2 regions of the Arthrobacter sp. 05L421 genome follow, and region 2 is predicted to be linked to the other one. Evidence: predicted binding sites of a transcription regulator. Region 2 holds the regulator's gene; the other holds the start of a gene.

Region 1 (7,055 bases), on a different contig from region 2:
GGCTTGCGGACCGTGCCGTCCTCGTTCAGCTCCGCGTCGATGTGCATCGCCGGGAACATGCCCTCCTTGTACCAGTCCAGGTGGCCGGAGACTTCGTAGAGGTGGCCCTTGGTGATGTGCGGGGTGTACACGAAGTCGTAGCCGGCGTCCACGTGGCGCTGGCGGGAGTAGTCCTCCATGGCCTTGCGGATAATGCCGCCCTTGGGGTGGAACACCGGCAGGCCCGAGCCGAGCTCATCCGGAAAGGAGAACAGGTCCAGTTCCGCGCCGAGTTTGCGGTGGTCGCGGCGCTCGGCCTCGGCGATGCGCTCTTGGTAGGCCTTGAGGGCGTCCTTGGTGGGCCAGGCGGTGCCATAGATGCGCTGCAGCTGCTGGTTGCTCTGGTTGCCCAGCCAGTAGGCGGCCGAGGACCGGGTCAGCGCGAAGGCGTTCGAGATCAGCTTGGTGTTCGGCAGGTGCGGGCCGCGGCACAGGTCGCACCAGATGCTGTCTCCGCTCTTGCGGTCCACGTTGTCGTAGATGGTGATGTCGCCGGCGCCGACCTCGACGTTGACGCCCTCGCCGGCCTCGGCGGCGTCGTTCTTCTTGCCCAGCAGTTCGAGCTTGTAGGGCTCGTTCTTCATCGCCTCGCGGGCCTCGTCCTCGGTCACCACTCGGCGGACGAACTTCTGGTTCTGGTTGATGATCTTCTGCATCATCTTTTCAAGCTGGCGGAGGTCTACCGGAGTGAACGGTTCCGCGACGTCGAAGTCGAAGTAGAAGCCGTCCGTGATGTAGGGGCCGATGCCGAGCTTCGCGTCGGGACGCAGCTGCTGCACGGCCTGGGCCATGACGTGGGCGGTGGAGTGGCGCAGGACGTTGAGCCCGTCAGGGGAATCAATGGTGACGGCCTCGACCGTGGCGTCCTCGGGAAGGGCCTGGTCCAGGTCCTTCAACTCGCCGTTAACGCGGGCCACAACGACATCGCGGCGCTCAAAGAAGAGTTCCGCGCCGGTGGTCCCGGTAGTCACCTTGGTCTCTTCGCCGTCGACGAGAAGGGTGATCTGCTGGGCATCTGACACGGGTGTCTCCTATTCAAAGTTAAGGCTTCGTAGCTTGTGGCGTACGGGGACCACAGCCAGCCTCGTCCATGCTATCGGTTTCTCCAGGGGCCAACCAACGCGCCGGCGCACTACAGCCAGCGCATCCGCCGCCCGGCCGAAGCCCGGGCGCAACCCGGGCGCAACCCAGCGGCGTCTCCGACGGCGGCCGCCCCGAACGCGGCGGCTCCCGCGGCGTACGGGAGGTCAGCCGCCCAGCCCGGTGATGGCGAGGTACCTGCCGATCCCGTCCAGGGGGCCGGACAGGGGGCCGGACAGGCAGGGCTCATACTCGCCGGCGGCGCCGGCAACGGATTCCGGGAACGGCAGGGTCTCTGGGCGGCTGAGGTCCCAGGCCATGCTGGCGCTGATGCTGATCCCCCGCGGCCCGGTCCGCCGCGTGGTGCCGCGGATCAGCAGCAGGCGAGTGCCAAACAGCAAGGATCCGGACTGCTCCTGCGCCTCGTGGAAGAAGACCGAATCCACGCAGCCCGTGCCGTCGTCGATGCTGATGAACACCACCCGCCGTCCGCCCCGCATGGGCGGTGTCTGGGTGGCCACCCGGACCCCGGCAACCAGCACCTCCGTGCCGTTGCGCAGTCCCAGCAGCTTGTCCGCGGTGGTGACCCCGAGCCGGTCCAGCAGCGGGCGGTGGCTGGTCATGAGGTGCTCGCTGACGTCCACGGCCATCAGGTCCAGTTCCGCCCTGACGTTGTCCACCATGCTGGGCGCGGGCAGCCCCGCCTTCAGGTTCTTCAGTTCCACGTCCCCCAGCGGCAACGCCAGCTGGCCTTCAATGACGTCCACGCCCTTCCGCAGGGGCCGGGCCTGGAGTTTCTGCAGGTGCTGGACCAGGTCCGCCCGGTTGGCGGCTCCCCCGGACGCCCGGTGCAGCGAGTCGAAGGCGCCCAGCTGGGCCAGGCGCTGGATGCTGGGCCTGCTCAGCCGGGACCGGGCGCGCAGGTCCGCCAGGGAGTCGTAGGGCTGGCCTGCAACTATCCGTTTCAGCTCGGCGCCGGAGAGCCCGAAGATGCCATTCAAGCTCAGCCGGATGCCCAGCCTGCCCCCGTCCTTCCCGGATTCCACCCGCTCCACCCGGTACTCGGCCTGGCTCCGGTTGATGTCTAGGGGAAGGATGGGGATCCCCAACCGCCGGGCCTCGGCCACGAGCAGGCGTTTGGGGTACATGCCAGGGTCGTGTTCCCAGAGCCCGGCGAGGAATGCCTCCGGGTGGTGCGCCTTGAGCCAGGCCGACTGGTAGGTGGGCACGGCGAAGGCGGCTCCGTGGGCCTTGCAGAACCCGAAGCTGCCAAAGGCCTTCAGCGTGCCCCAGACCTTGTCCACCACCTCGGGACTGTAGTTCCGGGCACGCGCCTCCTTCCTAAAGAATTCCTCCACTTTGGCTTCCAGCACCTCGTTGCCCAGCGCCCGGCGGAACTCGTCGGCGCGCGCCAGCCCGCACCCAGTCATGACATCGAAGGTCTTGAGGATTTGTTCGTGGAAAACCGTGACTCCGTGGGTCTCCTGCAGGACCGGTTTGAGATCGGGATGCGGATAGATCTCGGGGGCGAACCCGTGCCGGTGCTCCAGGAAGGGCCGGACCATGTCGGATTTCATCGGCCCGGGGCGGAACAGTGAGATGTCAATGATGAGATCGTTGAATTCCCTGGGGGCCATCTTGCCGATCAGCTCGCGCTGGCCCGGGGATTCGATCTGGAAGCAGCCCAGGGTGTGGGTGCTGCGGATCAGTTCAAAGGTTGGCTCGTCATCGAGCGGGACCGCGTTGAGGTCGATGTGCCCGTCCTCGGCGATGTAATCCGGACCCGTCCCGTCAACGCCGGCCGGATGCGCGCCGGCGGCCACCACCTCGGCCTTGGAGGGGTGAAGCCGGATCACTTCCCGGACGGCGAAGGCCATGGCGCTCTGCATCCGGACGCCCAGGACATCGAGTTTGAGCATGCCCATGGGGTCCATGTCGTGCTTGTCGAACTGGCTCATGGGCAGGCCCAGGCCGCTGGGCTGCACGGGGGTCCGGTCCAGCAAGGTGGCATCGCCGAGGATGACGCCGCATGGGTGCATGGAGATGTGGCGAGGCAGCCGGTCCAGCCGCTCCGTGAGGTCCACCAGGAGGTCCAGCTGCTGGTTTCCGGTGGAGTCCCGCTGTTCCATCCGCTCGGCGAATTCCTTCAGCTCCGGCTTCTCCTCGAGGGCTTCGCGGAAGTGCCGGGCCGAGAACCGCCACAGCTGCTTGGCGATGTCGCCGATTTCGCCGTCGTCCATGCCCAGCGCCAGGCCGGCGTCCCGGACGGCACCGCGAGCGCGGTAGCCGTTCTGCATGCTCATCAGCGTGACGCGTTCGGCTCCGAAGCGCTCAAAGATCTTCCGGTAGACGTTGTGCCTTTCTGCGCTTTCGACGTCGATGTCGATGTCGGGCAGTGTGGCGCGGTCTCGGGAGAGGAAGCGTTCGAAGATGAGGTCATGTTGGAGCGGGTTCACCTGGCTGACATCGATCAGGTAGTTGACCAGGCTGGAGGCCCCGGATCCGCGGGCGGCGGCCCTGACCCCCATGTCCAGGATCATCCGGGAGACCTCTGCGACGGTCAGGAAGTAGGAGGCGAAGCCCAGCGAGTCGATGATCCGGAGCTCGTGCTGCAGCCGGTTTCGCATCTGCTGTTCCTGCTGCCCGGAGATTCCCGGGAAACGGCGGCCGATCCCGGCCTCGCAGCGCAGGGTCAGTTCGGCAAGCGCGTCGCCGTCGATCCCGATCACGGATCCTTCGGGGACCACGGGCTGCTTCCAGCCCATGTCGGCCACGGGATCCATGCGGCAGCGGTCCGCGAGCGCCTCGGTCTGGGCCAGGAGCCGTTTGAGGTCCGCCGTGCCGTAGCCGGCGGCGTGGATGATCTCCTTGCCAAGCTGCAGCATCTGGGCCGCTGATTTGAGCCAGCCCTGCCCATTGGGCTGCAACAGCGGGGCTGCGGAGAGCTCGGGGAGGGATTTAAGCGTCCGGGCCGAGTCCAGCACATCGGCGGTGGCCGCGCTGTCCTCGGCCACATACCGCACGGCGTTGCTGAGCACTGCGGGCACCCCGTGCTCAGCCGCCAGCTTGAGCATGCGCACGGCGTGCGCGGTGCTCAGCGGTTCCCCGGGCGGACTGAGCTGGGAAACGACCTCGGCCGCCAGGGTCCCCGGGGGCATTGCATCAAGCCAGCGTTTGAACAGGGTGCGGGGCCGCAGGTAGCGCCGGCCGCCCATGGCGCGGCCGACGTCGGAGTCCGGGCCGATCAGAACCGTCAGAACCGGTTGGAGGGTTTCCGGGTGCAAAGTGCGGGAGGCCAGTTCCGCCCGGGTGACGGCCACCGGCACCGCTCCCCCGGCCTTGCCCGTGGTGCGGGCATGGGCGTCGGAGATCAGCCGGCACAACGCCCGGTAGCCGGCGCCGTTGTTATGTCCGTGCGCGAGCACGACGACGCGTCCCCCTAGCTGGGTGCGGAGGTCGCCGTCGTCGTCGAAGACGGCAAGGTCCACCCCGACGATTGCATCCAGCCCGGCGGCCATGCACGCCTTCAAGTGCTTGACGGTGCCGTACAGCCCATCCCGGTCCGTGCAGGCGAGCGCGGTGGCGCCGTCTGCGGCGGCCGCGGCGGCCAGTTCATCCGGCCAGGAGACGCCATAGTGGGCGCTGAAGGCCGTGGAGACGTGTAGGTGGGTGAAGTTCATGCTGTTTTAGGCTTCCGGAGGGGCTGCAGGGCGTCGTGGATCCTCAGGAGCCGCCACCGGCCGCTGCCGACATGCCGGGTCAGGTCAAGGGTGAGGGTGGGTTCCGCGGCGCGGTCCCCAGCGGCTCGCACCTGGACCCGCCAGATCTCGTGGTCCACCAGGCCCGGTCCGCTGCCGAGCGGCGCCCGGCTTTCCTCTGCCCACCACTGGCGGCGCTCATACCAGCGGACGGGTTCAGCGCAGACCGTGTAGCGCCGCCCGGCCCAATCGAGATGCAGGGGCTGGCCGGCGGGCGTGCAGACGACATCCACAGACTCGCTGAAGATGCCCACGTTGCCTCCCGACCCAGTCCGGGCTGGAGCCGGTCCAGTCCCTGCTTCTGCTAGCCCTACAATCCAAGACTAAACTTTATTCGAACATATCTTCGAATAAAATCAGTCTACGTCGGAGAGGCGACAAAACCCAGATCGGGGGTGGACGGACGATGGCACAGGTAGCAGGATTGAGCCATGAGCTCCCATATCGCACTCCTGAAGCACGTAAAGATCGCCGCCAAGAATTCAACCTTGGTGGCGACCTTTGATATAGACGGAAATATCCCGGGGCAGGGCGCCTACGTGGTGGGCCTACTGGCAGCTGGGCCGGACTACTCCCATCAGCGCAGACTGGGCATTGAGTTCATGAACGGCGAGGCCGTGTCCTTCTTCTACTTCAACCATGACGGCACGGAAGAGAATTTCGACCTCAAAGGCGTGGAACACTCAGGAAACACCATCACCGGAAACTTCCCCATGACAACTGTGCTGGGTCTGCCCAAGGGCCACCTCATGACCGCTTTCAGCGATTGTGACGGCCGGGAATACCAGGCCAACGTGCCTGTCGAAGAGGCGCTCTAAGCCCCTGCTAGGAAGTGGACTTGTACACTTCCAGCTCGAGGGTGATGAAGGCGTCGATCATCGCCCGGTAGGTCTTTTCGACGAGTTCGATGTCGATGTCTTTCTGTTCGGCCGTGGCGCGGACGTGTTCGATAACCCGCTCCACGCGTCCGGGTGCACGGACTTCGGCACTGTCCGCCTTGAGGGTCCCGGCGATCCGGATCAGCCGCTCGCGGCGCCCGATCAAGGCCACGATCTGCTCGTCCACCTCGTCAACAGCCACCCGTACGGCGGCGAGCTGTTCCCGGTCGGCCTGGGCGGTCTTGTCGTCTGCGTGATTTGTGGGCATGTGCATGACAGTATCGAAAGATGCAGCCACGAGTCGACTTAATTTCGCTGGGTGTCCGCAGTGTTGACGCCTCACGCAGCTTCTACGTCGATGGCCTAGCATGGCCGGTCCACCGGGAGGTCGCCGGCGAGGTGCTCTTCATCCAGGTCAACCACGGCCTGATCCTCTCGCTCTGGGACGTGGGCCAAATGCAATCCGAGGCGGCCACCGATCCCCCTGCCGGCATTGCGTGCATCACGCTCAGCCACAATCTGGCCAGCACGGCGGAAGTCGACTTGGTGCTGGCCGAGGCCGAGGCGGCGGGAGCCGTCATCGTCGTGGCTCCGAAGGCACAGCCCTGGGGCGGCTACACCGGCTACTTTGCCGATCCCGACGGCTACCGCTGGGAGGTCGCCTTCAATCCCGGCTGGGCGGTCGACGGCGGCGGGAAAGTGGCGCTCTGAGGCGGAAAGTCTGGCAACGGTTCAGGACCCGTGCCAGCCCACCGGGAGTTTCCCTAGAACAGGCTCCCCACCGGCTGGATGAGTTCCGGTGAGTCATTCTTGACGTTCCCGACGGCGGTGCCGACGGCGTCGATCCTCCAGCCTTCCGCGACATCGTGCGCCCCGGCCCGGACCAGGTCCACGAGTCCGGCCGCGTCATCGGCCTCCGGGTCCAGCCACGTCTGCATGGTCTCGCGGTTCATGGGCAGCGGCACCCTGTCATGCAGCGCGGTCAGCTCGGCCAGCATTCCCCCCGCGTACCCCTCCGGCGGAGAGTCTGTGGTCATGATCGAGGTCGAGAGCATCCAGCGCTCCGGGTCGCCCTCCTCCTTGGACGGATCCCGCCACCATTCATAGAGTCCGGCGAAGACAATGGGGCTCCCGTCCTGAGGATGGACGTAGTAGGGCTGCTTGCTGCGGCCCTCGCCCTTCCACTCGTAGTAGCCGTCCGCGGGGACGGCACAGCGACGGGACCGGGTTGCCTTCCTGAAGGCGGGCTTCTCCAGCACCGTCTCGCTGCGGGCGTTGATCATCTTGGAGCCGATTCCCG
Region 2 (7,055 bases):
ACCCTTTGTGGACGGGATGCCCTCGACGCGGGGATCCGGTTCGACGGCTGCGCGCAGCGCCCGGGCAAAGGCCTTGAACTGGGCCTCGACGATGTGGTGGGGGTCGCGCCCGGCGGTGACGTTCATGTGCAGGCAGATCCCGGCGTGCAGTGTGATCGCCTCGAAGACGTGACGGGTCAGGGAGCCCGTGAAGTGGCCGCCGATCAGGTGGTATTCCTGGCCTGCCGGCTCCCCGGCGTGGACCAGGTAGGGACGGCCGGAGACGTCCACGACGGCTTGCGCGAGGGCCTCATCCAGGGGCACGGTGGCCTCGCCGAACCGGCGGATTCCGGCCTTGTTGCCCAGGGCGGTCCGCAGCACCTCGCCGAACGTGATGGCCACGTCCTCGACAGTGTGGTGCACATCGATGTGGGTATCACCGGTGGCCTTGACGGTCATGTCAATCAGGGAGTGCTTGCTGAGGGCTGTCAGCATGTGGTCATAGAACGGGACCGACGTGCTGATGTCTGAAACGCCGGTGCCGTCCAGGTTGATCTCGACCAGGACCGAGGACTCAGTGGTGGTCCGTTCCATGCGTGCGGTCCGGCCCTCGGCGGCGGTGGATCCCATGTTGCTCATGTAGATGTGTCCTTTGGAAGAAGGCAGGGTGTTGGGCAGTGCGGCGGGGCGCGCGGGCTCCCCACCAAGTCTAGGCCTGCGGCTTTGCGGAGCCGTTCAGGATGCTTTCAAGGGCCTCAAGGAAGGCTGTGGTTTCCGTCTCAGTGCCGGCGGTCACGCGAAGGTGCCCCGGAATGCCGACGTCGCGGATGAGGACACCGGCGTCCAGCATGCCCTGCCAGACCTCGTGGGGATTCTCCAGACCGCCGAAGAACACGTAGTTGGAATCGGAGGCGGCCGGCCTCAGCCCCAGCCGCGTCAGTTCGGAGACGATCCTGTCGCGCTGGCGTTTGATGTCCTCGACGTCCGCCATGAGTGCCCCCCGGTGGCGCAGGGCGGCCAGGGCCGCGGCCTGGGTGATGGCGGAGAGGTGGTACGGGAGACGGACCAGGCGCAGGGCGTCCGCGACCTCCGGGGCCGCGGCCATGTAGCCGAGCCGCGCGCCGGCGAGGGCGAAGGCCTTGCTCATGGTGCGCGAGACGATGAGCCGTTCCCGGCCGGGCAACAGGGTGAGGGCGCTGGGCGTGCCGTCGTGGGCGAACTCGTGGTAAGCCTCGTCCACGATCACGATGGTTTGACTGGCCTCGCCGGCGTCATAGACGGCCTCGACGACATCAAGCCCCAGCCCCGTGCCGGTGGGGTTGTTCGGGGAGCAGAGGAAAACGATGTTGGGCTGCAGCTCGCGGACCTGCCGGGCCGCCGATTCCGCGCTGAGCCCGTAGTCCGCCGCTCGGGCACCGACGATGTATTCGGTGTCCGTGCCGGAGGCCAGCAGCGGGTACATCGAATACGTGGGAGGAAACCCAAGGGCCGTCCGGCCGGGGCCGCCGAATGCCTGGAGGATCTGCTGAAGGACTTCGTTGGAACCGTTCGCGGCCCAGATATTCTCCGCGTCCAGGCCATGGCCAAGGTATTCGGCGAGGGCTTCGCGCAATTCGGTGAACTCGCGGTCCGGATACCGGTTCAGCCCTGCGGCGGCGGCGCTGACGGCCTCGGTGATTGCCGCGCGGACATCGGCCGGAACGCCATGGGTGTTCTCGTTGACGTTGAGCAGGATAGGGACGTCCAGCTGCGGTGCGCCATACGGACGCAGGCCACGCAGATTGGTTCGGAGGGGCAGTCGGTTGAGGCGCTCAAGCTGGTCAGTCACTCGACCAGTTTAAGTGGTAGCGGCACGGGCGCTGAAACTGTGACGCCTGCGACGGCAATTGGGGGAGGTTAGTTGGGGGCAGGTACTTGGCTTGCCAGACTCTATTTGGACGGGACGAACAGCTGCTGGCCCGGCAGCACACGCGCGGCGTCCAGGTTGTTCAGCTGCACGATATCGGCCACGACGTCGCGGGGATCCCGGTCCGGGGCCACGGACCCTGCAATGGCCCAGAGGGACTCCCCCGGCTGCACCGTGACGGTAATGGTCGGCGTCACCGAGAGCTGATCCGCGGAATCCGCCGCCTTCGCAGGCGCGTTGAGGAATCCACTGAATGACAGAATGAGCGCCGTCAGCAGGATCAGCGGGACGCCGAAGAAGACGAAGCGTCCGCGCCGGGTGAGCCGCAGCGGCGCTTGCTTCGGCCGGCCGGCGGAACCAGCGGCCATCGCCCCTCGCGGTGCAGGCGACGTCGGGGAAATGCGGGGGCCGGCGTTGAGCGGGTACACATTGCCGTGACGGACGCTTCCCCGGTCGGCACCTCCCTGGCCGACACCTCCGTGGCCGATGTTGCCCTGGTCGATGCTGCCGAAATCCGCCACCCCACTGGCACCTGCACTGCGGTGGTGATTCGTGACACCCTGAACGAACGTGCCTTGAAACGCGTTTGAAGCTGACATGAACTGAGCCCTCCTGGACCATACGGTGCCGCCCGGCGTACTCCACGTACTCGCCGCCAACCGGCCGAACCTTCGAACATAGAACCGAACACCAGATCCGAAGTGAAAACTCGAAACTCGAACACATATTCGAACTCTGCTTGTTCTGTTTTAGCACTTACTAACGAACGATGTCGAGACTCGCTAGAACAAATGTTTGAAAAAGCCTTGCGGCTGGCCTATTTTTGAGGGACAGGACAACCACTGATGAACTCCCTGCGGGACATCATCAGTAGTTGATCAGCAGGGTCTGACATTTCAGACCGGAAGTTCCCGGTGACAGCAGCCACGGCAGCCGGGTGGAACGGAAAGGCATTGGCGAACATGGCAGCACAAGCCACCGGCGGCAGGGCCACCTCACGGAGCCCGCAGCCCGCCCGGGCGCCCAAGAGCCTCACCCCCCGGCAAAAGAAAATCCTGGAGACCATCCAGCGGTCCGTCACGGACAAGGGCTACCCGCCGTCCATGCGCGAGATCGGCGACACCGTCGGATTGGCCAGCCTGTCGAGCGTGACCCATCAGCTCTCCCAGCTTGAAAAGCTCGGCTACCTGCGGCGCGATCCGAAGCGCCCGCGGGCTATGGAAGTGCTCATGCCGCTGACGTTGGACGAGGGAACCACCCCGATTTCGGGTGTCGAGAAGTCCAGTGGCCTGCGGGCCGTCGGCGGCCTGTCAGTGACTGAACTCGCCAGCGCCACGGACACTGCAATGGTGCCGCTTGTCGGACGCATCGCCGCCGGCGGGCCGATCCTCGCGGACCAGGTGGTGGAGGATGTCATGCCGCTGCCCCGACAGCTCGTGGGCCATGGCGAACTCTTCATGCTCAAGGTGGCGGGCGACTCGATGATCGATGCCGCCATCTGCGACGGCGACTGGGTGGTTGTCCGCCGCCAGGGTGATGCCGTGAACGGCGACATCGTTGCCGCACTGCTGGACGACGAAGCCACGGTCAAGACCTTCCGCCAGCGGGACGGCCACACCTGGCTGTTGCCGCAAAACACCCAGTACGAGCCAATCCTCGGTGACCACGCCGTCATCATGGGCAAGGTCGTCTCGGTACTCCGCTCCCTTTAGCCGTCCCTGTCGGGCCGCCCTGGCAGAGTCGCCAGCCCTCAGAGTCGCCGGCCCTCAGAGTCGCCGCGTCATCGAGGATGGTCGGCTCCTGGTTCAGCTTGGGACTCAGCCCTTCGCGGAGTCCTTCGCCAGGCGCTCCAAGGCCGCCATGGCTATCGACGAATCGGTGGTGGGCCAGAACGGCGGCAGCGCGGCGCGGAGGAATCCGCCGTAGCGCTCCGTGGATAGCCGCGAATCCAGCACCGCCACAACTCCCTTGTCCGACGTCGAGCGGATCAGCCGTCCGGCGCCCTGCGCGAGCCGAATGGCGGCGTGCGTGGCCGAGACGGACATGAAGCCGTTGCCGCCGGCCTGGGCGACGGCCCGCGAGCGTGCCGTCATCAGCGGATCGTCCGGCCGCGGGAACGGTATCCGGTCAATGACCACCAGCCGGCAGGACACTCCGGGAACGTCGACGCCCTGCCAGAGGGACATCGTGCCGAACAAACAGGTGTCCGGCTCGTCCGCAAACTGCCGCACGAGCGCCGTCATGGTCGACTCCCCCTGGCACAGGATGCTGAGGCCCAGTCGGGGCCGCATGGCCTCCGCGGCTTCCTCCGCTGCGCGCCGGGAGGAAAACAGGCACAAGGCACCGCCGCCGGAAGCGCGGATCAGCTTCTCGAGTTCGTCCAAGGCCTCGGGGGACGTTCCGCGGCCGGGCTTGGGCAGGTGCCGGGCGACGTAGAGGATGCCCTGCTTCGGATAGTCGAAGGGGGATCCGACGTCGACGCCGGTCCAGCTCGGGGCGCCGTTGCCAACGAGGCCAAGACCGCCGGCAGCAGGTTCGAAGGCAGCGCCGATAGCCAGCGTGGCTGAGGTCAGGATGACGGTGTGGTCCGCGAACAAACCCTCGCGCAGACGCCCCGCGACGCTCAACGGGGCAACATTGATCAAGGCCGGCGAGCTCTCGTCCGGCTGGGAGTAGCCCTGCGCCGGGTCGAAGCTGCTGTTGCGGGAGAACCACACCACTTCGCGGTTTTCGCGCGCGGCCAAGAGGCGCTCACAGAGTTCCAGGATGACCATCAGGCGTGACCGGGCCAGCTGGCGTCCGCCGTCGGCCGACACGGAGCTGTCCCCCTTCGAATCAGACAGGGCGGCGCGGCACGCGTCGCGGAGCTGGTCGATGCAGTCCAGTTGCTCGCTGTTCAGCCCGTTAGGCATCAACCCGCTCGGGACGCCGTCGATGGCCAGCTCCAGGTGGGCGGCGGCATTGTTCAGCGCGTCCACCGTGATGCCCGTGTGCTTCCGGGCCCCGGACGCGGCGGCGTGCACCATCGCCACCGAGAGCTGACCGGATACAGCACCCGTGACGCGGTCCTGCAGTTCGTGCGCTTCATCTACCACCACGACGTCGTACTCGGGCAGCACCGCCAGGCCTTCGAAGGCGCTGACGGCGAGCATGGCGTGGTTGGTGACCACGACGTCGGCGTCGGCGGCGTTCTGCCGGGCAAGCTCGCTGAAACATTCGGCCGCGAGCGGGCACTTCTGCGCGCCGAGGCACTCCATGGAGGTGACCGAGACCTGGCGCCAGGCCCGGTCCGTGACGCCGGGCATGAGCTCGTCGCGGTCCCCCGTTGCGGTCCCCTCGGCCCATTCGCGCAGGCGGACGACTTCCTTGCCCATTTGCGAGGACGGCCCGCCAAGTGCGGCGGCGAAATGCGGCACGCTGGTGTCCTCCCCGAGGGAAAACAGCTGTCCCTCGGAAGGTTCCTCGGACGGGAACCCGCCCTCGAGCTTGTGCCGGCACACGTAGTTGGACCGGCCCTTCACCAGGGCGATCTTGACCGGCCGTGCCAGCGCAGGCGTGATGGTCTTGAGCAGCCTGGGCAGGTCCCGGCCCACGATCTGGGTCTGCAGCGCCAGCGTTGCGGTCGAGACCAGGGTGGGCTTGTTGCTGGTCAGCGAATGGGCGATCAGCGGAATCAGGTACGCCAGGGATTTGCCGGTGCCGGTGCCGGCCTGGACCAGCAGGTGGTCGCCGCTGTCTATCGCGCGCACCACCTGCCGGGCCATTTCGTGCTGGCCATCGCGGCTCTGGCCGCCCATGCCAGACACGGCACGGTCGAGCAGTTCAACCACAAACTCCTCGCCGGCCGCGCCAGCAACTGAATCTGGGCCGCCGTCGGAGTCGGCCGATGCGTCCGCAGGCTCCATGTCCTCCGACGCGTCCGCAGGTCCGGCGGCGTCCAATTCAACGTCAGACGCTTTGGCGTCCGCGGGTTCGGCGTCGGCCTTGGTCACCGCAGCCTCAGTCATTGCTGATGAAGGGATCCAGTTCGGCGGCGAGTCCTTCACGCACCATCACCACGGCTCGGGTCCCGGTTTCCTCGTGGTCGAGGCTGAGGATCTCGGCGTCGGTCTCGTGGAGCTTGCTGAGCAGGTCCCCGCGGTTGTACGGGATCAGCAGTTCAAGCTTCACGCTGGGACGCGGAATGCCGTCGCTGATGGCCTTGAGCAGCTCCGGAATACCTTCACCGGTGCGGGCTGAGACCACCACGTGGCGCGGTTCGCGCTGCTTGAGCCGTTCCACCACAAACGGGTCGGCGGCGTCAGCCTTGTTCAGGACAATGATTTCCGGAACCTTGCGCGCGTCGACTTCGCTGAACACGGTCCGGACAGCGGCGATCTGGCCTTCCGGATCCGGGTGCGAGACGTCGACGACGTGCAGGATGAGGTCCGAGTCGGCCACCTCTTCGAGCGTGGAGCGGAATGCCTCCACGAGCTGGGTGGGCAGGGACCGGACAAATCCCACGGTGTCGGCCAGGGTGTACCCCAGACCGTCAGCGGTTTCGGCCTTGCGGACGGTGGGGTCCAGGGTGGCGAACAGGGCGTTTTCCACCAGCACCCCGGCGTCGGTGAGCCGGTTCAGCAGCGAGGACTTCCCGGCGTTGGTGTATCCGGCGATCGCTACCGAGGGGACAGCATTACGACGGCGGTTGGCCCGCTTCGTTTCCCGGGCCGGCTTCATGGCGGCGATTTCGCGGCGCAGCTTGGCCATCCGGGTGCGGATCCGGCGGCGGTCCAGTTCGATCTTGGTTTCACCGGGACCACGCGAGCCCATGCCGGCGCCGGCGCCGCCCACCTGGCCACCGGCCTGGCGGGACATCGATTCGCCCCAGCCACGCAGACGCGGGAGCAGGTATTCCAGATGCGCCAGTTCCACCTGCGCCTTGCCTTCGCGGCTCTTGGCATGCTGCGCGAAGATGTCCAGGATCAGCGCCGTGCGGTCGATGACCTTGACCTTGACGATGTCTTCCAGTCCGCGCCGCTGGGACGGGGCCAATTCGGCGTCGACCACTACGGTGTCGGCGCCGGTGGACACCACGATGGCTTTCAGTTCCTGCGCCTTTCCGGAGCCGAGGAAGGTTCCGGGATCGGGCTTGGCCCGCCGCTGGACGAGTCCGTCGAGGACCTCGGAG

The links. The regulator LexA, encoded in region 2, represses DNA repair genes until DNA is damaged. The targets are predictions, from matches to a motif close to TCGAACANNTGTTCGA.
Region 1: a site for LexA is predicted at 5,212-5,227, ahead of AC1DKQ_RS21065 (DUF6504 family protein). Genes of this name have one in related genera too.

What each region holds. Positions count from the first base shown of each region.
Region 1 covers NZ_JBFTOC010000032.1:456-7,510, reverse strand. The annotation lists gene thrS (threonine--tRNA ligase) at 1-1,061, opposite strand, end outside; gene AC1DKQ_RS21070 (DNA polymerase III subunit alpha) at 1,287-4,799, opposite strand; gene AC1DKQ_RS21065 (DUF6504 family protein) at 4,796-5,131, opposite strand; gene AC1DKQ_RS21060 (hypothetical protein) at 5,309-5,695, shown strand; gene AC1DKQ_RS21055 (chorismate mutase) at 5,703-6,029, opposite strand; gene AC1DKQ_RS21050 (VOC family protein) at 6,044-6,466, shown strand; gene AC1DKQ_RS21045 (SOS response-associated peptidase) at 6,520-7,055, opposite strand, start outside.
Region 2 covers NZ_JBFTOC010000004.1:49,543-56,597, forward strand. The annotation lists gene hisB (imidazoleglycerol-phosphate dehydratase HisB) at 1-618, opposite strand, end outside; gene AC1DKQ_RS06780 (histidinol-phosphate transaminase) at 689-1,807, opposite strand; gene AC1DKQ_RS06785 (LysM peptidoglycan-binding domain-containing protein) at 1,909-2,253, opposite strand; gene lexA (transcriptional repressor LexA) at 2,848-3,597, shown strand; gene AC1DKQ_RS06795 (ATP-dependent DNA helicase) at 3,703-5,790, opposite strand; gene hflX (GTPase HflX) at 5,885-7,055, opposite strand, start outside.